DNA from 4 places in the Leclercia adecarboxylata genome. Region 4 is predicted to be linked to each of the others. Evidence: predicted binding sites of a transcription regulator. Region 4 holds the regulator's gene; each other region holds the start of a gene.
The links. Region 4 encodes CRP, which controls carbon source genes, mostly activating them, when cyclic AMP is high. Its sites were predicted from a motif close to ATGTGANNNNNNTCACAT; they were not measured.
Positions count from the first base shown of each region.

Region 1: FHN83_RS12415 (PTS mannitol transporter subunit IICBA) is a predicted target of CRP. The motif match lies at 1,712-1,729, and genes of this name have one in related genera.
Region 2: focA (formate transporter FocA) is a predicted target of CRP. The motif match lies at 3,323-3,340, and genes of this name have one in related genera.
Region 3: garD (galactarate dehydratase) is a predicted target of CRP. The motif match lies at 3,067-3,084, and genes of this name have one in related genera.

Region 1 is NZ_CP040889.1:2,212,576-2,218,218, reverse strand. Features, by position in the region: gene FHN83_RS12430 (HlyD family secretion protein) at 1-962, opposite strand, end outside; gene FHN83_RS12425 (DUF3302 domain-containing protein) at 965-1,324, opposite strand; gene FHN83_RS12415 (PTS mannitol transporter subunit IICBA) at 1,978-3,891, shown strand; gene mtlD (mannitol-1-phosphate 5-dehydrogenase) at 4,000-5,148, shown strand; gene mtlR (mannitol operon repressor MtlR) at 5,145-5,643, shown strand, end outside.
Region 2 is NZ_CP040889.1:3,722,395-3,728,037, forward strand. Features, by position in the region: gene pflB (formate C-acetyltransferase) at 73-2,355, opposite strand; gene focA (formate transporter FocA) at 2,407-3,264, opposite strand; gene ycaO (30S ribosomal protein S12 methylthiotransferase accessory factor YcaO) at 3,669-5,429, opposite strand; gene FHN83_RS19510 (DUF421 domain-containing protein) at 5,568-5,643, shown strand, end outside.
Region 3 is NZ_CP040889.1:1,462,146-1,467,788, forward strand. Features, by position in the region: gene garR (2-hydroxy-3-oxopropionate reductase) at 1-641, opposite strand, end outside; gene garL (2-dehydro-3-deoxyglucarate aldolase) at 673-1,443, opposite strand; gene garP (galactarate/glucarate/glycerate transporter GarP) at 1,459-2,793, opposite strand; gene garD (galactarate dehydratase) at 3,208-4,779, shown strand; gene FHN83_RS08700 (tagatose bisphosphate family class II aldolase) at 4,959-5,643, shown strand, end outside.
Region 4 is NZ_CP040889.1:1,647,208-1,652,850, forward strand. Features, by position in the region: gene FHN83_RS09695 (ABC transporter ATP-binding protein) at 1-231, shown strand, start outside; gene FHN83_RS09700 (hydrolase) at 228-1,244, shown strand; gene FHN83_RS09705 (YheU family protein) at 1,247-1,465, shown strand; gene FHN83_RS09710 (phosphoribulokinase) at 1,496-2,365, shown strand; gene FHN83_RS09715 (OsmC family protein) at 2,434-2,838, opposite strand; gene crp (cAMP-activated global transcriptional regulator CRP) at 3,149-3,781, shown strand; gene FHN83_RS09725 (YccS/YhfK family putative transporter) at 3,839-5,643, shown strand, end outside.

The DNA of each region.
Region 1 (5,643 bases), 570 kb from region 4:
GTACCCGGCACCACCGTCAGCGCCTGCAGCACCCCCTGCGCTTGGTAGGAACCGCCGGGCACCACCGGCAGAATGCTGGTCAGCTTACCGGAGAAGACCTGGCCCGGCAGGGCATTAAATACCACTTCGGCTTCATCGCCTGGTTTCAGACGCAGTAACGAGTTCTGGCGGAACTGCGCCACAATCTGGCGTTTCTGCTCAGGGATAAAGACCATCACCGGACGCAGCGGCAGTGAAGCCGCGTAGGTACCTGGGCGAATCAGCACCTGGGTGATGTAGCCGTTGCTCGGCGCACGGATGACGGTCTGGTCCAGGTTGTATTGCGCTTCCGCTAACTGGGCGCGCAGGGAGGCAATCTGCGACTGCTCACCGTTAGACATGCTCTCTAACTGGCTCTGGATCTGAACCTGTTCCGCCACCGACGCTTTCACCATGGCGTCCTGCGCCAGGTAATTTTGCCGCGCGTTATCAATATCGCTTTCTGAGAAGGGATTCACCTTCGCCTGGCTGCCTTTTACATAACGCTGATAGTCTTTTAACAGACGATCGCGTTCGGCCGACACGCGGGTGGTATTCGATTGGGCTTCCGCCAGCTGAGCTTTCAGGACATCAATATTGTGTGTCGCCGTCACCAGGTCCGCCTGCAGGCGATCGACGCGGGCTTTATACCTGCCCGGATCGATTTTAAATAACACTTCGCCTTTTTTAATAAGCTGGTTATTTTTATCCGTGACTTCCGTAACAACTCCCGTTACCTGCGGCGTAATCGGAATAGAGATAACCGCTTTCTGCGCCGTGAACGTATACGGGTGGTTATAGTTCATTAATAAAATAAGCCCGGCCACGAGAAATACCCCGCCCAGGGTTGCAGTTGCCAGCGTCCACTGGTTTACCGGGATTCGGAATATTTTAAAGATGGCCCATGCAAACGCGACATAGGTCAATACGATCAACAGATCCATGATTAGTGCTCCGGCGTATTCTTATCAGCAGTGGGGGGCACTGCGGCCAGTTTTTGTTCCAGCTCGGCTACGCGCTTCGCCAGCGCATCAACGTCCGGGCTGCGGTCCGGCGGCGGTTGGATGTGGTTTTGCATACCCCAGCCGCGCTCTGGCTGATAGAGCGTTGCCCAAATCCACAGAAACGGCCAGATAGCATGGAGCGTAAACAGGCTAATCCACCCCGCCGTATGAATAGCATCAGCATGGGGATGATTGCGCTTTTTGGCCATGTTATACGGAATATCATGGATAGCGATGATCCCATAAAAAAGAACCACGAAGACAAAGATCAACACACCCAGCGCAAAATAGTTGAGAAACATATTTGCCTCACTAAATAAAACGTAAACTCATTAAATTAATAAAATGGTAAGCAGCCACATTAATTCATTGGTAAGAACAAGAGCTTAAACTCATTAATTTCAGAGCCGGGGAGTATGGTTTTTTCTTATATCTCCATGCAAGTTTAGAAGCGTGACAAAATATATCCTGAATAATAATAGACTTAAGTTTACAGTTGAGCTTAATCCAGCTTAGAACTTTTCGCCATACCACATTAAGGCTACGCTTTTTTAGCGATACGTGTTGCTGAGTTACAGCCTGGCGTCGATTGCAAGAGCAGATGTTGCCAGCGATCACATCCAGAGAAATCCGCATAAAAATATTTTGTGGAATTGATCACACTCCGGAAACAAACTCGCGACGACGAAATGTGATTTATTTCACATTTAATGACCTGAAGTGCCGCTTTTACGCGCATTGTATTTTTTTTACACGTCCGTTTTGTGATATTGATCACTTCATTTCTCACCACACCCCCTACATTTACGTGACTCAGATCACACAAATTTGGCCTGTCTGGACAGCTAAACAATTAAGTGCCAGATTTCACGCATCAGAACAGGGCAACCTCTGCCGCCGCATTAACAACAAACCTCGGGCTCAAGGCCTGCGTAAACAGAAGAAGGGGTGTTTTATGTCATCCGATTTTAAGATCAAAGTACAAAGCTTTGGTCGATTCCTCAGCAACATGGTGATGCCAAATATCGGCGCGTTTATCGCGTGGGGTATCATCACCGCGTTATTTATTCCGACAGGGTGGTTGCCTAACGAAACGCTGGCGAAACTTGTTGGCCCAATGATCACCTATCTGCTGCCGCTGCTCATCGGTTATACCGGTGGTCGTCTGGTAGGCGGTGACCGTGGCGGCGTGGTCGGTGCGATCACCACCATGGGTGTTATCGTCGGTGCGGATATGCCGATGTTCCTCGGCGCAATGATTGCCGGTCCTCTGGGCGGCTGGGCCATTAAGAAATTTGACGTCTGGGTTGATGGCAAGATCAAATCCGGCTTCGAAATGCTGGTGAACAACTTCTCTGCCGGCATCATCGGTATGATCCTGGCGATTCTGGCGTTCCTCGGCATTGGCCCGGCAGTTGAAGTGCTCTCCAAAATTCTGGCGGCGGGCGTTAACTTCATGGTTGCCCACGACATGCTGCCGCTGGCGTCCATCTTTGTTGAACCGGCGAAAATCCTGTTCCTGAACAACGCCATTAACCACGGTATCTTCTCACCGCTGGGTATTCAGCAGTCTCACGATCTCGGCAAGTCTATCTTCTTCCTGATCGAAGCTAACCCGGGTCCGGGTATGGGCGTCCTGCTGGCGTACATCTTCTTCGGTCGCGGTAGCGCTAAACAGTCTGCGGGCGGTGCGGCAATCATCCACTTCCTGGGCGGTATCCACGAAATTTACTTCCCGTACGTGCTGATGAACCCACGTCTGATCCTCGCCGTTATCCTCGGCGGTATGACTGGCGTGTTCACCCTGAGCGTGCTGGGTGGCGGCCTGGTTTCTCCGGCATCCCCGGGTTCTATCCTGGCGGTACTGGCGATGACCCCGAAAGGCGCTTACTTCGCTAACCTGGCGGCAATCTTCGCGGCCATGGCGGTCTCCTTCGTGGTCTCTGCAATCCTGCTGAAAACCAGCAAGGTGAAAGAAGAAGACGATATCGAAGCGGCAACCCGTCGTATGCAGGACATGAAATCCCAGTCTAAAGGTGTTGCTGCAACGCCGCTGGCGGCGGGCGATGTCTCTAACGACCTGAGCCACGTACGTAAAATCATCGTCGCCTGCGACGCCGGTATGGGTTCCAGCGCCATGGGTGCAGGCGTCCTGCGTAAGAAAGTGGCGGATGCGGGTCTGACCCAGATCTCCGTAACCAACAGCGCGATTAACAGCCTGCCGCCGGATGTTGACCTGGTCATCACCCACCGCGATCTGACCGAGCGTGCGATGCGTCAGGTACCGCAGGCGCAGCATATTTCTCTGACCAACTTCCTCGACAGCGGCCTGTACACCAGCCTGACCGAACGTCTGGTTGCGGCGCAGCGCCACGAAGATAACGAAGTGAAAGTGCGTACCAGCCTGCAGGACAGCTTCGACGAGAGCAACAGCCACCTGTTCAAGCTGGGTGCGGAGAACATCTTCCTTGGCCGTACCGCGAGTCATAAAGAAGAAGCGATTCGCTTCGCCGGTGAGCAGCTGGTGAAAGGCGGCTACGTTCAGCCAGAATATGTTGAAGCGATGCTGGAACGTGAAAAACTGACCCCGACCTACCTGGGCGAATCCATTGCGGTGCCGCACGGTACGGTTGAAGCGAAAGATCGCGTCCTGAAAACCGGCGTGGTGTTCTGTCAGTACCCGGCAGGCGTGCGCTTCGGTGAAGAAGAAGACGACATCGCCCGTCTGGTGATTGGTATCGCGGCCCGTAACAACGAGCACATCCAGGTGATTACCAGCCTGACCAATGCCCTGGACGACGAGACCGTTATCGAACGTCTTGCTAACACCTCCAGCGTCGAAGAAGTTCTGGCGCTGCTGAACAAGTAAGTTCTGTACCTCCCTCTCCCCGTTGGGGAGAGGGCTAGGGTGAGGGGAAATTAACGTGGTTCCTCACCCCAGCCCTCTCGGGTAAAAACATTGATGAAGGTTAATACTATGAAAGCATTACATTTTGGCGCAGGTAACATCGGTCGTGGCTTTATCGGCAAACTGCTGGCAGACGCGGGCATTACGCTGACATTCGCCGATGTAAATCAGACGGTACTTGATGCCCTGAATGCACGTCATAGCTATCAGGTGCATGTGGTAGGTGAAAACGAGCAGGTCGAAACCGTAAGCGGCGTGAACGCGGTTAGCAGCATTGGCGACGACGTTATCGATCTGATTGCCGGGGTTGACCTGGTCACCACCGCCGTCGGTCCGGTGGTTCTGGAGCGTATCGCGCCGGCGGTGGCGAAAGGTCTGGCAAAACGTAAAGCTCAGGGCAACGAGGCCCCGCTGAACATCATCGCCTGTGAAAACATGGTGCGCGGCACCACCCAACTGAAAGGCCACGTCATGGCCGCAGTGGCTGAAGAAGATAAAGCCTGGGTTGAAGAGCATGTCGGCTTTGTCGATTCCGCCGTGGACCGCATCGTTCCCCCGTCAGAATCCGCCACTAACGATCCGCTGGAAGTGACCGTTGAGACCTTCAGCGAGTGGATCGTCGATAAAACCCAGTTCAAGGGCGCGCTGCCTGAGATCGCCGGGATGGAATTAACTGATAACCTGATGGCATTTGTCGAGCGTAAGCTCTTCACGCTGAACACCGGGCATGCTATAACCGCCTACCTCGGTAAATTAGCCGGTCATCAGACCATTCGTGACGCCATTCTCGATGAGAACGTCCGCGCCGTGGTAAAAGGTGCAATGGATGAGAGCGGCGCGGTACTGATTAAACGCTACGGTTTTGATGCCGATAAGCATGCGGCATATATTCAGAAAATCCTCGGTCGTTTTGAAAACCCGTATCTGAAAGATGACGTTGAGCGCGTTGGCCGTCAGCCGCTGCGCAAACTGAGTGCGGGCGATCGCCTGATCAAACCGCTGCTTGGCACCCTGGAATACGGTCTGCCGCACAGCAACCTGGTTCAGGGCATTGCCGCCGCGATGCACTACCGCAGCGAAGAAGATCCGCAGGCGCAGGAGCTGGCGCAGCTAATTGCCGAGAAAGGTCCACAGGCCGCGCTGGCGCAGGTATCCGGTCTGGATGCCAACAGCAACGTGGTTGTGGAGGCGGTGAACGTTTATAACGCAACCAAATGATGCAGGAACTGGCGCAGGTCATCCTGCGCCCGGAAGATAGATTGTCAGATATGCAGGCAATAATGGAACAAACCCAGGCCTTTGAAAACCGTGTGCTGGAGCGTCTGAATGCTGGCAAAACCGTACGAAGCTTCCTGATATCCGCCGTCGAGTTATTAACCGAGGCGGTGAATATCCTGGTGCTTCAGGTGTTTCGCAAAGACGACTACGCGGTGAAATACGCAGTTGAACCGTTGCTCGACGGTGACGGCCCCTTGGGCGATTTATCCGTGCGTATGAAACTGATCTATGGCCTGGGCGTCATCAGCCGTCACGAGTATGAAGATGCCGAACTGCTGATGGCATTGCGTGAAGAGCTGAATCACGACGGCAACGAGTATGCCTTTACCGACGATGAGATCCTCGGCCCGCTGGGCGAGTTGCACTGCGTCACCTCCCTGCCCCCGGCACCGCATTTTGATACCAGCGATCCTGAGCTGTACGCCATGCAGAAAC
Region 2 (5,643 bases), 2.1 Mb from region 4:
GTGTTAAAAAGGCCCCACTTGCGTGGAGCCTTTATTGTACGCCTTTTACCGCGCGATTTCAGTCAAATCCACTTACATGGACTGAGTGAAAGTACGGGTAATAACGTCTTTCTGCTGCTCTTTAGTCAGTGAGTTGAAACGCACTGCGTAGCCAGATACACGGATGGTCAGCTGAGGATATTTCTCAGGGTGTTCCATCGCGTCGAGCAGCATTTCACGGTTCATGACGTTCACGTTCAGGTGCTGACCACCTTCGATGGACGCTTCGTGATGGAAGTAACCGTCCATCAGACCCGCGAGGTTAGTTTTACGCACTTCGTCGTCTTTACCCAGCGCATTTGGCACGATAGAGAAGGTGTAAGAGATACCATCTTTAGCGTAAGCAAACGGCAGTTTTGCAACGGAGGTCAGAGAGGCAACAGCACCTTTCTGGTCACGGCCGTGCATTGGGTTAGCACCTGGTCCGAATGGCGCGCCAGCACGACGTCCGTCTGGGGTGTTACCGGTTTTCTTACCATACACAACGTTAGAGGTGATGGTCAGAACAGACTGAGTCGGGATAGCGTTACGGTAGGTATTCAGTTTCTGAATTTTCTTCATGAAACGTTCTACCAGGTCAACCGCCATGTCATCAACGCGAGCGTCGTTGTTACCAAACTGCGGATATTCGCCTTCGATTTCGAAGTCAATAGCCAGACCGTCTTCGTCACGAATCGGTTTAACTTTCGCATATTTGATAGCGGACAGTGAGTCAGCTGCCACGGACAGACCTGCGATACCACATGCCATGGTGCGAACCACGTCACGGTCGTGCAGCGCCATCAGAGAAGCTTCGTAGCTGTATTTGTCGTGCATGTAGTGGATGACGTTCAGCGCGGTGACGTACTGTTTAGCCAGCCAGTCCATGAAGTGATCCATACGATCCATGACTTCGTCATAGTTCAGCACGTCGCCTTTGATTGGCTCAGACTTAGGACCCACCTGCAATTTCAGTTTTTCATCAACGCCGCCGTTGATTGCGTACAGCATGGTTTTCGCCAGGTTTGCACGCGCACCGAAGAACTGCATTTGTTTACCAACGATCATTGGGCTTACGCAGCAAGCGATAGCGTAGTCATCGTTGTTAAAGTCAGGACGCATCAGGTCATCGTTCTCGTACTGCAGAGAAGAGGTGTCGATGGACACTTTAGCGGCATATTTTTTGAAGTTCAGTGGCAGTTTTTCAGACCACAGAACGGTGATGTTCGGCTCCGGAGACGGCCCCATGGTGTACAGGGTGTTCAGGAAACGGAAGCTGTTTTTGGTTACCAGGGTACGGCCATCAACGCCCATACCGGCGATGGATTCAGTTGCCCAGATTGGGTCACCAGAGAACAGTTCATCGTACTCAGGGGTACGCAGGAAGCGAACCATACGCAGTTTCATGACCAGGTGGTCAATCATTTCCTGAGCGTCTTGTTCAGTGATTTTGCCTGCTTTCAGGTCACGTTCGATGTATGCATCCAGGAAGGTGGATACGCGACCGAAGGACATTGCTGCGCCGTTCTGAGACTTAACAGCGGCCAGGTAGCCGAAGTAGGTCCACTGGATAGCTTCCTGAGCGTTGGTCGCAGGACCAGAGATATCGCAACCGTATTTCGCTGCCATCTCTTTGATCTGACCCAGCGCACGGTGCTGTTCAGCGATCTCTTCACGCAGACGGATAGTGGCTTCCAGGTTTACACCATTTTCCAGATCGGACTGCAGAGACAGGAACTGGGAGTATTTGTCTTTCAGCAGGAAGTCGATACCGTACAGCGCAACGCGACGGTAGTCACCGATGATACGGCCACGGCCATACGCATCTGGCAGACCGGTCAGAACGCCAGATTTACGGCAGTTCAGAATGTCTTTGGTATAAACATCGAATACACCCTGGTTATGGGTTTTGCGGTATTCGGTGAAGATTTTTTTCAGCATTGGGTCCAGCTCGCGATCGTACGCTTTGCATGAACCTTCAACCATTTTGATACCACCGAACGGAATAATCGCACGTTTCAGTGGCGCTTCAGTCTGCAGACCCACGATCTTCTCGAGGGACTTGTTGATATAGCCCGCGTCGTGTGAAGTGATGGTGGACGCGATGGAGGTGTCGAAATCAACAGGCGCGTGAGTGCGGTTTTCCTGCTTAACGCCTTCCATAACGCTGTCCCACAGGGCAGTGGTCGCGTCGGTAGCACCGGCCAGGAAGGATTCGTCACCTTCATATGGGGTGTAGTTCTTCTGGATGAAGTCACGAACGTTGACTTCATTCTGCCAATCACCTTTGGCAAAACCTTCCCATGCTGTGGCTAACTTTTCATTAAGTTCGGACATGTAACACCTACCTTCTTAAGTGGATTTTTTATTTACTGCCTGAGAAAACCATTAATGATGGTTATCGCCACGCAGGTAAATGACCCAGTATGTCAACCCAACCAGCAGACCACCGCCGATAATGTTCCCGATTGTGACTGGGATCAGGTTATCAGTAATGAAGTTCATAACGGTCAGGTGAGAGAAATTTTCCGGGCTTGAACCGATGGCGGTCCAGAACTCCGGGCTGGCAAAGTCACGGATTACGATACCGAAAGGGATCATAAACATGTTTGCAATGCTGTGCTCAAAGCCGCTGGCGACGAACATCGCGACAGGCAGAACCATGATCATGGCTTTATCCATCAGGCTGCGCCCGGAGTAGCTCATCCAGACCGCCAGGCAGACCATCAGGTTTGCGAGGATGCCAAGGGCAACGGCTTCAATAAATGTATGGTGGACTTTGTGGTCGGCGGTTTGCAGGACGTTTAGCCCCCACGCGCCGTTGGCGGTCATATATTCACCCGACAACCACATCAACAGAACAAAGAGCAGACAGCCAACCAGGTTACCAACGTACACGTTGAGCCAGTTTTTGGCCAGTTGACCCCAGGTGATCCTGCCGCTGGCTTTCGCCACGACGATAAGTACCGTCGAGGTAAAGAGATCGGCGCCGCAAATCACGCACAGAATCAGACCCAGTGAAAAACAGATGCCGCCAATCAGCTTAGAAATACCGAAAGGCATCGCGGCTGTACCGGTGGTCGCAGTAATATAGAAAACAAAGGCGATGGAGATGAACACCCCAGCGGTAATCGCCAGGAAGAACGTCGTCAGCGGTTGTTTCGTTGCTTTATAGACACCCGCTTCTTCGGCAACTTTCGCCATAGCAGCTGGGAGTAATAGATCAAAAGGGTTGTCAGCTTTCACACTAACTCTCTCTTTATTAAGTCGGCGACGAGATACTAACAAAGCATTATAGAAGAGAAATTGATGTAGATCATATCTCGCCTGGCTTATAGGCCCGCAAAGTGCGTGGTTTTACAGCAAATGCGGAGTAAGTGCTTGATTATCCAAATAAAAATAAATTTTAAAAGTTACAAAATGATTTGATTTTTTTCTCCTGACCCTGTTGATGACAGTTAATTAGAATGGAGTATTTCATATTAAAAGTAACAATAACCGTCAGGCCGCTATTATTATAGCTACCAATATTTAACTTAATTATTACAATTAAAAATTTATTACCGCACATAAAAAACGGGGCAATAAAATTGCCCCGTAATATAACGTAGGTGATTGTATTCGCCTACTGTTTGTAATGGTATGTAACCTTATTTAGCCCAGTATGCGCTTTTGGCCTTTTGCAATTTCTCATAGGCTTTCAGTAACGACTGGTGGGCAGGGAAGGCTTTCAGATCGCTGTCCACGGCCTGCAGGCCATAGAATGGCGCTTCACCGCTCAGGGCTGCGCTGGCGTTCTCTACCGCCTCGGCACCGTACATGCGGGTAAAGGCGTTCAGGTACTGCAGCGGCTGACGATCTTCTTCCTGCGCCAGCAACAGCAGGGTCTGCAGGCAACGGTAGTAGTTCGCACGCTCTGCGCTGAACACCGAGGCGTTGAACTCGATGGTCCACTCGGTCCAGATCAGCGCCTGTTCCAGGTCGCCGCCCGCCAGCGCCAGCATCGCTTTCAGTTCGCCGATACGCAGGGTGTACCAGCCATTGTCTTTGCCCGTCGCCAGACCCAGCAGCTCACGCACGCGGGTAAAGTCGTCGTGACCTTCGTCGTCCAGTTGGGTAATGAGGTTCAGATAGTCCTCTTTCTCCCATGCGCTCTCCGGCAACGCCAGCAGAGTTTCGCGCAGGTGCGCACCCATGCTGTTGTTCGCCAGCCACAGATCTTCCACCGGATAGATGTCGGACATGCCCGGCACCAGAATACGGCAGGCGTAAACGCCCAGGTGCTCGTAATCGGCGATATACACTTCCTGATTTTCAGCAGTGAAGATGGCCATCAGCGTGGCGAACTCTTCTTCTGTGCTGCCTGAGAAGCTCCAGTCAACAAACGGATAATCCGCGTCCTGCTTAAACATATCCCAGGAGATAGAGCCGCTGGAGTCGATAAAGTGCGTTTCCAGGTTGGCATGTTCCGCCACTTCTTCATCATCGAACGTCGGCGGTGTAAATACGTCGAGATCTTTCAGGCTGCGGCCCTGCAGAAGTTCGGTAACGGTACGCTCCAGCGCCACGCCGAAGTCCGGGTGAGCACCGAAGGAGGCGAAGCAGGTGCCGTTCGCCGGGTTGAACAGTACCACGCAGATGACCGGGTACTTACCGCCCAGGGAGCCGTCGTAAGCGAAGATCGGGAAGCCTTCTGCTTCCAGTTTGGCGATGGACTCCACTACCCCCGGGTAGCGGGCCAGCACGTCAGCCGGGATCTCCGGCAGGCTGATAGATTCGGCGATAATGCGGTTTTTAATGTGGCGCTCAAAGACCTCTGACAGACCCTGAACACGCGCTTCGTTGCGGGTGTTACCGGCTGACATGCCGTTGGAGACATACAGGTTGCCAACGATGTTCATCGGAATATAGACGGTTTGCTCGTCAGACTGACGGGTAAACGGCAGGGCGCAGATCCCGCGATCTTCATTACCTGACTGCAGATCGACCAGCATGCTGGCGGTCAATTGATTATCCAGATCGTAGAACGCACGCAGACGATCGTCGAGGATCCCCTCCGGCAGTTCATCGTCTTCGGTCAGCGGGAACCATTTCTCATTTGGGTAGTGAACAAACGGGCCATTAGCCACGGTTTCGCCCAGCCAGAAATCGGCAAAGAAGTAGTTAGTAGACAGACGTTCAAAATACTCACCCAGCGCAGAGGCCAGCGCCGCTTTTTTGGTCGCGCCTTTACCGTTGGTAAAGCACAACGCACACTCTTTATCGCGAATATGCACAGACCAGACGTGGGGAACCGGATTAAGCCAGGAGGCCTCTTCGATGTTAAAGCCCAGGTCGGTCAGTTTTTGCTGGAAGCGAGCAATGGAGTCTTCCAGAGCGGCGTCTTTGCCGGGGATAAACGTTTGAGTCATGGGGATCACTTATATCGTACGGAAAGCGCGCAATGATACGGGTTTTACATGACTGGCGCTATCCTCCCGGCGGTTTCGGCGAAAATAAAAGGCTGAGCTATGCTTACCTTCAGTAACCTACTGTAAAGGAATATAAAAATGAAAGCATTCGATCTTCACCGAATGGCCTTTGATAAAGTTCCACTCGAGTTTTTAGGCGAGGTCGCGCTGCGAA
Region 3 (5,643 bases), 190 kb from region 4:
CTGCCCGCCAGGCCGCCGCGAATGGCCTGATAAACCAGATCCGGGTTCACGCCCGCTTTGGTCGCCAGGGTCAGCGCTTCGGACATCGCCGCAATGTTCAGGGCCACAATCACCTGGTTTGCCAGCTTGGTTACGTTACCCGCGCCAATCTCACCGGTATGCACCACAGAACCGGCCATCGCTTTCAGCAGGTCGTAGTACTTGTCGAAAATCGCCTTATCGCCGCCCACCATCACCGAGAGGGTACCGTCGATGGCTTTCGGCTCGCCGCCGCTCACCGGCGCATCCAGCATGTCGATGCCCTTCGCTTTCAACGCTTCGCTGATTTCACGGCTGGCCAGCGGTGCGATGGAGCTCATGTCGATCACCATGGTGCCCGGTTTGGCTCCTTCAATGATGCCGCCTTCACCCAGCGCCACCTCTTTTACGTGCGGGGAGTTTGGCAGCATGGTGATGATCACATCGCACTGCTCGGCAATGGCTTTTGCCGTGGCGGCGGTTTCTGCGCCTGCGGCAATCACGTCGGCAATGGCTTGCGGGTTACGGTCTGCAACCACCAGTGAGTAACCTGCTTTGATGAGGTTTTTACTCATTGGTTTACCCATGATACCCAGGCCAATAAAACCAACTTTCAGTGTCATATTTGCGTCTCTCTTTATTCAGTGGTGGTGGTTATTTCTTGAAGGAATCAGCTAACTTCTGGGTGGCGGAGCGGAACACGCCAAGGTCGCTGCCAACGGCAACAAAGGTCGCGCCCCATTCCAGGTAACGGCGGGCATCGGCCTCAACCGGCGCCAGAATGCCGGACGGCTTACCGTGCGCTTTGGCGCGGGCAAAGATGTGCTGAATGGCGCGCTGCACTTCCGGATGATTAGCGTTACCCAGGTGGCCAAAGGCCGCCGCCAGATCGCTTGGGCCGACGAAGATGCCGTCTACGCCGTCAGTGGCGGCAATGGCATCAACGTTATCCACGCCCTGCTGGCTCTCAATCTGTACCAGGATGGTGATGTTCTTGTTCGACTGGGCCAGGTAGTCCGGCACGGTGCCAAACATATTGGCGCGATGGGAGACCGACACGCCGCGAATACCCTCCGGCGGATAGCGGGTAGAGGCCACCGCCTGCACCGCCTCTTCGACGTTCTCCACAAACGGGATCAGGAAGTTGTAGAAACCAATATCCAGCAGGCGCTTGATAATCACCGGCTCGTTGGTCGGGACGCGCACAACCGGCGCGCTGTGGCTGCCTTTCAGCGCCATCAGCTGCGGGATAAACGTGGTGACGTCGTTCGGCGCATGTTCACCGTCCAGCACCAGCCAGTCAAAACCAGCCAGCCCCAGCACTTCGGTGCTGATTGGGCTTGCCAGCGCGGACCAGCAGCCGATCTGAATCTGATGCGCCGCGAGGGCCGCTTTAAATTTGTTCGGGAAAATATCGTTACTCATCGCTTATACCTTTGCTTATTTCTGCAATTCCATACGTTTGATGTCACCCACTACGAACAGGTAGCAGAACATCGCCATCAGCGCCGAACACCCGACAAACACCAGGGCCGCGTTGAACGAATGCAGTTCACTGACCAGATAGCCAATCACCAGCGGAGTGACGATTGACGCTACGTTGCCAAAGACGTTAAACACACCACCGCACAGGCCGACAATCTCTTTTGGCGCGGTATCGGAAATAACCGGCCAGCCCAGAGCGCCAAACCCTTTACCGAAGAAGGCCAGCGCCATCAGCCCTACCACCAGCGCGGTGTTGTTGGTGTAGTTGCACAGAATGATTGAGGAGGCCAGCAGCATACCCAGCACAATCGGCAGCTTACGCGCCAGGGTAATCGACTTCCCTTTCTTAATCAGGTGATCCGAGAAGACGCCGCCCAGTACGCCACCGGCAAAACCGCACAGCGCCGGGATGGAGGCCACCAGACCCACCTTCAGAATCGACATCCCCTTCTCCTGCACCAGGTAAATCGGGAACCAGGTGAGGAAGAACCAGGTGATGGTGTTGATAAAGTATTGCCCGAAAAACACGCCCAGCATCATGCGGTTGGACAATAGCTGTTTGATGTAATGCAGCTTCGGACCGCTGGCCGCTTTGTCGCCCGGCTTTTTGTGATCCATGTCGACCACCGCGCCGCCGTCCTTGATGAACTTCAGCTCCTCAGCGCTCATGCGTGGGTGGTCGGTTGGGTTGTGAATCAGCTTCACCCACAGGCCGGTCAGCACAAAGCCAATCACGCCCATCACGGTAAAGACATGTTCCCAGCCCCAGGCGAAGGTCAGCCAGCCGAGCAGTGGGGAGAACAGCGCCAGCGAGAAATACTGGGCGGAGTTAAAAATCGCCGATGCGGTACCGCGCTCTTTGGTCGGGAACCAGGCCGCCACGATGCGGGCGTTAGCCGGGAAGGACGGTGCCTCGGAGAAGCCGAGCATAAAGCGCATAAAGAACATTGAAACGCCTGCCCACGCCAGCGGGAAGAGATCCACAAAGCCCTGCAGGAAGGTGAACAGCGACCAGAAGAACAGGCTGTAGGTATAAACCTTTTTCGAACCGAACTTATCCAGCAGCCAGCCGCCGGGGATCTGCATCAGCAGGTAGGCCCAGCCGAAGGCGGAGAAGATGTAGCCCATCGACACGGCGCTTAACTGCAGCTCTTTGGCGACTTCCGTTCCGGCAATAGAGAGCGTGGCGCGGTCAGCGTAATTGACTGCGGTAACAATAAAGATAATGAGCAATATTAAATAACGGGTAGGGGCACCCTTTTTTGTTTCAACGGTAGTATCCAGCAACATATTTATTTCCTCTGGTACATCAATGAAAGTGTTTTTATTATTTTTAGAGCGAGGCATTCCTGATTATTTTGCTAATAACAGGTAATCGCGGTTAATTAACCGAATCCATGAAAGCGTTAATGAGTATAATCAAGCGCCCTGCACCGCGCATTGTGGCAACGCTCAATTATCGACGGCGTGATGAATATTATTTTGAGCATATGCACAAACCCCTGGGCGCTGATGCACAGATTTCACCATTGCCCCCCTTATGCGCAGGCGAAGGTCAAAAATGAGTGATCGAGATCACATTATTAATCCCCAGCGCCTGACATTCTTTATTCCACTGAGCAGAGTCTTTATTTCCTATAACAAGAAAATAGACGTACTCTTTTACCCATTAATTATCCCCCATTCGCTGGAGAATACTGGACAATGGCCGACATTGAAATTCGACAAACGTCGCCGACCGCGTTTTATATTAAGGTGCACGACACCGATAACGTGGCGATTATTGTTAACGATCAGGGGTTAAAAGCCGGAACGCGTTTCCCGGACGGGCTTGAACTGATCGAGCATATTCCGCAGGGCCATAAAGTGGCGCTGGTCGATATCCCGGCGCAGGGCGAAATCGTGCGTTACGGCGAAGTCATCGGCTATGCCGTGCGGGCGATCCCGCAGGGCAGCTGGATTGATGAATCGCTGGTCGCCCTGCCGGAAGCCCCGCCGCTGAACACCCTGCCGCTGGCAACCCGCGTACCGGAGCCAATGCCAGCCCTGGAAGGCTACACCTTTGAAGGCTATCGCAATGCGGACGGCAGCGTGGGCACCAAAAACCTGCTTGGCATCAGCACCAGCGTGCACTGCGTGGCGGGGGTGGTCGATTTCGTGGTGAAGATCATCGAGCGCGATCTGCTGCCAAAATACCCGAACGTCGACGGCGTGGTGGGTCTGAATCACCTTTACGGCTGCGGCGTGGCGATCAACGCCCCGGCGGCCATCGTGCCGATCCGTACCGTCCACAATATCGCCCTGAACCCGAACTTTGGCGGTGAAGTGATGGTGGTCGGCCTCGGCTGTGAAAAACTGGTGCCTGAGAAACTGCTGCAGGGGACCGAAGATACCCAGGCCATTCCTGTCGACAGCGCCAGCATCGTGCGTCTGCAGGACGAGCAGCACGTCGGCTTCCGCTCCATGGTGGATGACATTCTGCAGGTCGCGGAGCGCCATCTGACAAAACTCAATCAGCGCAAGCGTGAAACCTGCCCGGCTTCTGAGCTGGTGGTAGGCATGCAGTGCGGGGGCAGCGACGCCTTCTCCGGCGTGACCGCTAACCCGGCCGTGGGCTATGCCTCGGACCTGCTGGTGCGCTGTGGCGCCACGGTGATGTTCTCCGAAGTGACCGAGGTGCGCGATGCGATCCACCTCCTGACGCCACGCGCCATCAACGAAGAGGTGGGCAAACGCCTGCTGGAAGAGATGGCCTGGTACGATAACTATCTCGATATGGGTAAAACCGACCGCAGCGCCAACCCCTCTCCGGGCAACAAGAAAGGCGGCCTGGCGAACGTGGTGGAAAAAGCGCTGGGCTCTATCGCCAAATCGGGCCAGAGCGCCATCGTTGAGGTGCTCTCTCCGGGCCAGCGTCCAACCAAACGCGGCCTGATCTACGCCGCCACGCCTGCCAGCGATTTCGTCTGCGGCACCCAGCAGGTGGCCTCCGGGATCACCGTTCAGGTGTTCACCACCGGGCGCGGCACGCCGTACGGCCTGATGGCGGTTCCGGTGATCAAAATGGCAACCCGCACCGAGCTGGCTAATCGCTGGTTCGATCTGATGGATATTAACGCGGGCACCATCGCCACCGGGGAAGAGAGCATTGAGGACGTGGGCTGGAAGCTGTTCCACTTCATCCTCGACGTGGCGAGTGGACGTAAGAAGACGTTCTCCGATCAATGGGGATTACATAACCAGCTGGCGGTATTCAACCCGGCACCGGTGACCTGAGTTTTGCAGTAAACCTCACTTTAGCATGGCTTCGGCCATGCTTTTTTTTTGCCTTTCGTTCTTTCGCAACCTTCCTTTCACTTTCGCTTCTTTCGTTTTTACGATATCAATCACAAAAAAGCATTCCGAAACACTATATCTTCTTTCGAAGAAAACAAACGAAAGGTTTCGGAGGAAGGATGTACATCATTTCGACCAAAGCGATGCTCACCAAAGCCCAGCGGGAAGGTTATGCGGTGCCGGCTTTCAATATTCATAACCTCGAAACGCTGCAGGTGGTTGTCGAGACAGCGGCCGAGATGCGCTCGCCGCTGATCGTCGCCGGTACGCCCGGCACCTTCAGCTACGCCGGGATCGGCAACATCGTAGCCATCGCTGACGCGCTGGCAAAAACCTGGAACCAGCCGCTGGCGATCCACCTCGATCATCACGAAACGCTCGATGATATTGCACAGAAAGTGCAGGCCGGTGTGCGCTCGGCGATGATCGACGGCTCGCACCTGCCCTTTGCCGACAACGTGGCGCTGGTGAAGGAGGTCACCGACTACTGCCATCGCTATGACATCAGCGTGGAGGCGGAACTGGGCCGCCTCGGCGGGCAGGAAGATGACCTGGTGGTCGACAGCAAAGACGCCCTCTATACCCATCCGCAGCAGGCCCGCGAGTTCGTGGCGCTGACCGGTATCGACTCCCTCGCGGTCGCCATCGGCACCGCCCACGGCCTCTATACCGCCACGCCAAAACTCGATTTTGAGCGCCTGGCGGAGATCCGCAGTCAGGTGGAGGTGCCGCTGGTGCTGCACGGTGCCTCTGGCCTTTCAGCCGCTGATATCCGCCGGGCAATCGATCTCGGCATCTGCAAAG
Region 4 (5,643 bases):
CCGCTGCGTAAAGAGATTACCCGTCTGGAAAAAGAGATGGAGAAGCTCAACGCCACGCTTGTCACGGTGGAAGAGAAGCTCAGTGACAGCGGTCTGTACGACCAGAGCCGCAAAGCCGAACTGACAGAGTGTCTGCAGGTTCAGGCAAAAACCAAATCCAGCCTTGAAGAGTGTGAAATGGCCTGGCTCGACGCGCAGGAGCAGCTTGAGGACATGCTCGCATCCCTATGACACAAACAATCCCATCTGATTTCAATTTTCCCCACGACGAGAGCGCGACATTTGTCCCCATGCGCGGCGTGGCGAACCCGCATCTGCAAACCATGCTCCCGCGCCTGCTGCGCCGGAAGTTACAGTTCACGCCCCACTGGCAGCGGCTCGACCTGCCGGATGATGACTTCGTGGATCTCGCCTGGAGTGAAGATCCCTCTCAGGCGCAGCATAAACCGCGACTGGTGGTGTTTCATGGTCTGGAGGGGAGCCTGCACAGCCCTTATGCCCACGGTTTGATCCATGCCGCGAAAGAGCGCGGCTGGCTTGGCGTGGTGATGCATTTTCGCGGCTGCAGCGGCGAACCGAACCGGCAAAAACGGATCTACCACTCCGGCGAGATCGAAGATGGTCGCTGGTTCCTGAACTGGCTGGTGCAGACCCACGGCCCGGCACCCACCGCGGCGGTAGGCTATTCACTGGGCGGCAATATGCTCGCCTGCCTGCTGGCAAAAGAGGGTGATAACGTCCCGCTCGACGCGGCGGTCATTGTCTCTGCGCCGTTCATGCTTGAGCAGTGTAGCTATCATATGGAGAAGGGGTTTTCCCGCGTTTATCAGCGCTATCTGCTGAACTTACTGAAAGCCAACGCCGCCCGTAAGCTCAAGGCCTACCCGGACACGTTGCCTGTCAGCCTTCAGCAGTTGAAACGGGTGCGTCGCCTGCGCGAATTTGACGATCTGATCACCGCGAAAATCCACGGTTTTGCCGATGCTATAGACTACTATCGCCAGTGCAGCGCCATGCCGTTGCTGAATCAAATCACCCGGCCTACGCTGATTATTCATGCGAAAGACGATCCCTTTATGGATCATCACTCGATCCCGGCGCCGGACCATTTACCGGCCAACGTGCAGTATCAACTAACCGAACATGGCGGACACGTGGGCTTTATCGGCGGCACGCTGCGTCGACCGCAGATGTGGCTGGAGACACGTATCCCGGACTGGCTGACCACATATCTGGAAAAGTAAACATGATCATTCCCTGGCAGGATCTGGCTCCCGAAACGCTGGATAATCTGATTGAAAGCTTTGTATTGCGTGAGGGCACAGATTATGGTGAACATGAACGCACGCTTGAAATGAAAGTCGCCGATGTTAAACAGCAGCTTAAAAGCGGTGAGGCCGTTCTGGTGTGGTCCGAACTGCACGAGACGGTGAATATCATGCCCCGTGGTCAGTTTCGCGACTGATCGCACACTCTTTCCACTCAGGGAGTTGCTATGTCCGCCAGACATCCGGTTATTGCCGTTACAGGGTCGAGTGGTGCAGGCACCACCACCACCAGCCTCGCCTTCCGTAAGATCTTCTCGCAACTGCATCTGCGTGCTGCAGAGGTAGAGGGCGACAGCTTTCACCGCTACACCCGTCCTGAGATGGATATGGCAATCCGCAAAGCGCGCGATCTCGGCAAACATATCAGCTACTTTGGCCCCGATGCCAACGACTTTGGCATGCTGGAGCAGACCTTCGCGGAATACGGACGCAGCGGGACCGGCCAGTCGCGCAAATACCTGCATACCTATGACGAAGCGGTGCCGTGGAACCAGGTGCCGGGTACCTTTACTCCCTGGCAGCCGCTGCCGGAACCCACCGACGTGCTGTTTTATGAAGGTCTGCACGGCGGGGTCGTCACGCCGCAACACGACGTGGCGCGCCATGTCGATCTGCTGGTGGGCGTGGTGCCTATCGTTAACCTGGAGTGGATCCAGAAGCTGACGCGGGATACCAGCGAGCGCGGCCACTCCCGTGAAGCGGTGATGGATTCCGTGGTTCGCTCCATGGAGGATTACATTAACTTCCTCACGCCGCAGTTTTCCCGCACCCATATTAACTTTCAGCGCGTCCCGACCGTGGACACCTCGAACCCGTTTGCGGCAAAAGCCATCCCTTCGCTGGACGAGAGCTTTGTGGTGATCCATTTCCGCAATCTGGACGAGATCGATTACCCCTGGCTGCTGGCGATGCTGCAGGGCTCGTTTATTTCGCACATGAATACGCTGGTGGTGCCGGGCGGCAAGATGGGGCTGGCGATGGAGTTAATCATGACGCCGCTGGTGCAGCGGCTGATGGAAGGCAAGAAGATCGCTTAATCTGTTCTCCCTCTCCCTGTGGGAGAGGGTCGGGGTGAGGGCATCAGACCGCACGATGCCCCACAAGCTTATGCCTCGATCACTTCATACGAATGGGTAATTTTGACCGCTTTTTCCAGCATCAGCGCCACGGAGCAGTACTTCTCCGCAGAGAGATCCACCGCGCGGGAGACCGCAGCGTCTTTCAGCTCTTTGCCGGTCACCACGAAGTGAAGATTGATATGGGTAAACAGGCGCGGCGCTTCATCCCGGCGTTCTGAGGTCAGCTTTACTTCGCAGTCAGTCACGTCGTGACGGCCTTTTTGCAGAATCGATACCACGTCGATTGCGCTGCATCCACCCGCCGCCATCAGAACCACTTCCATCGGACTTGGCGCTTTGTCACCGGAGTTGCCATCCATCAGTATCTGGTGGCCCGAGGCAGACTCACCGAGAAAGGTTAACCCTTCAACCCATTTCACACGTGCTTGCATTTTTATTAACTCCAGGATTGCATTTTTCCTGTCAGATTACGCGCCAGTAACAATTCTGGCAACGGAAGTCGACCTGCATCAAGCTGAAGCGAGACACCAGGAGACACGCGGCAAAACCTATGCTAAAACAGTCGAGATGCTACAGTAATACATTGACGTTACACATGTATGCAGAGGACATCACACATTACAGGCTGCTAATTATTGTGACAGCCGCTCCCCAGGCAGGGGGAAGAATTCGATTGCAACCCCCAGAGTACAGGTACACAGCCAGACTCTGGAGACAGCTTATAACAGAGGATAACAGCGCATGGTGCTTGGCAAACCGCAAACAGACCCGACTCTCGAATGGTTCTTGTCTCATTGCCATATTCATAAGTACCCATCGAAGAGCACGCTGATTCACCAGGGTGAAAAAGCGGAAACGTTGTATTACATCGTCAAAGGCTCAGTAGCAGTGCTGATCAAAGATGAAGAAGGCAAAGAGATGATCCTCTCTTACCTGAATCAGGGAGACTTTATCGGTGAACTGGGCCTGTTTGAAGAAGGTCAGGAGCGTAGCGCCTGGGTCCGTGCGAAAACCGCGTGTGAAGTGGCTGAGATCTCTTATAAGAAATTCCGCCAGCTGATCCAGGTTAACCCGGATATCCTGATGCGCCTCTCTTCGCAGATGGCTCGCCGTCTGCAGGTCACTTCCGAGAAAGTGGGCAACCTCGCCTTCCTGGACGTGACGGGCCGTATCGCTCAGACTCTGCTGAACCTGGCGAAACAGCCAGACGCCATGACCCACCCGGACGGTATGCAAATTAAAATCACCCGTCAGGAAATTGGTCAGATCGTCGGATGTTCTCGTGAGACGGTGGGCCGTATTCTGAAAATGCTGGAAGATCAGAACCTGATTTCCGCCCACGGTAAAACCATCGTGGTTTACGGAACACGTTAATTCCACTCAGACGGCGTGGCATCGCACGATGACACGCCGTTTTTGTCTCTCTCACCCATGTGGCGCAGGCTCATCTATCACCCGGAAGTTAACTACGCACTGCGGCAAACCCTGGTGTTGTGTCTCCCTGTGGCTGTGGGTTTAGTTCTCGGTTATCTGCAATACGGTCTGCTGTTCTCCCTCGTCCCCGCCTGCTGCAACATTGCTGGCCTCGACACGCCCCATAAACGCTTTTTTAAACGCCTGATTATTGGCGGCTCGCTGTTTGCCGGCTGTAGCCTGGCCGTGCAGCTGTTGCTGGCGCGCGATATACCGTTGCCCCTCATTCTGACGGTGCTGGCGATGACGTTAGGGGTCACGGCAGAGATCAGCGCCCTGCATGCCCGCCTGCTGCCCGCCTCGCTGATTGCCGCCATCTTTACCCTGAGCCTGGCGGGAAATATGCCGATCTGGGCGCCGCTGCTCATCTACGCGCTGGGCACCCTGTGGTACGGGCTGTTCAACTGGTTCTGGTTCTGGATGTGGCGCGAGCAGCCGTTGCGTGAATCCCTGAGCGTGCTCTACCGCCAACTGGCCGATTACTGCGAAGCCAAATACACCCTGCTGACCCAGCATACCGACCCTGAAAAATCGTTACCGCCGCTGCTGGCCCGCCAGCAGAAGGTGGTCGACCTGATTAGCCAGTGTTATCAGCAGTTGCACATGCTTGCCGCGAACAAAAATCATGAATACAAGCGGCTGCTGCGTACCTTCCAGGTGGGTCTGGATCTGCAGGAGCACATCTCCGTCAGCCTGCATCATCCGAAGGAGGTGCAAACGCTGGTGGAGCGCAGCCACGCCGAAGCGGTGATCCGCTGGAACGCCCTGACCGTCGCCGCCCGTCTGCGCGTGCTGGCGGATGACATTCTCTATCATCGCTATCCCACCCGCTTCAACATGGACAAGCAGCTTGGCGCGCTGGAAAAAATCGCCCGCCAGCACCCGGATAACCCGGTGGGTCAGTTCTGCGCATGGCACTTCAGCCGGATTGCCCGCGTGCTCCGCACCCAGCGTCCGCTCTATCCGCGCGATCTGATGGCGGACAAGCAGAAGCGCCTGCCGCTGATCCCCGCCCTGAGAAGCTATCTGTCGCTTAAATCTGCCGCCCTGCGCAATGCGGCCCGCATCAGCGTGATGCTGAGTATCGCCAGCCTGATGGGCGTGGCGCTGCATCTGCCTAAGCCTTACTGGATCTTAATGACCGTCCTGCTGGTGACGCAAAACGGCTACAGCGCCACGCGGGTACGCATTCTCCACCGGGCGGCCGGTACCCTGGCGGGGCTGGTTATTGCCGGCGTTACCCTGCACTTCCACGTTCCGGAAGGCTACACCCTGACGGGGATGCTGATGGTCACCCTGGTAAGTTATCTGTTCATTCGTAAGAACTACGGCTGGGCGACGGTGGGCTTCACGGTGACCGCCGTGTACACCCTTCAGCTGATCACGCTGAACGGGGAGCAGTTTATTATCGCCCGACTGGCCGACACCCTGATTGGCTGTTTAATCGCTTTCGGCGGGATGGTATGGCTGTGGCCGCAATGGCAAAGCGGGCTGCTGCGCCAGAACGCCCACGACGCGCTGGAGGCCGATCAGGAGGCCATCCGCCTGATCCTCAGCGACGATCCGCAACCCACACCGCTGGCGTGGCAGCGCATGAAGGTTAACCAGGCGCACAACGCGCTGTTCAACTCCCTGAATCAGGCGATGCAGGAGCCGGGCTTCAATTCAGCCTATCTGGCGGATATGCGGCTGTGGGTGACGCACAGCCAGTTTATCGTCGAACATATCAATGCGATGACGACGCTGGCGCGGGAACATACGAT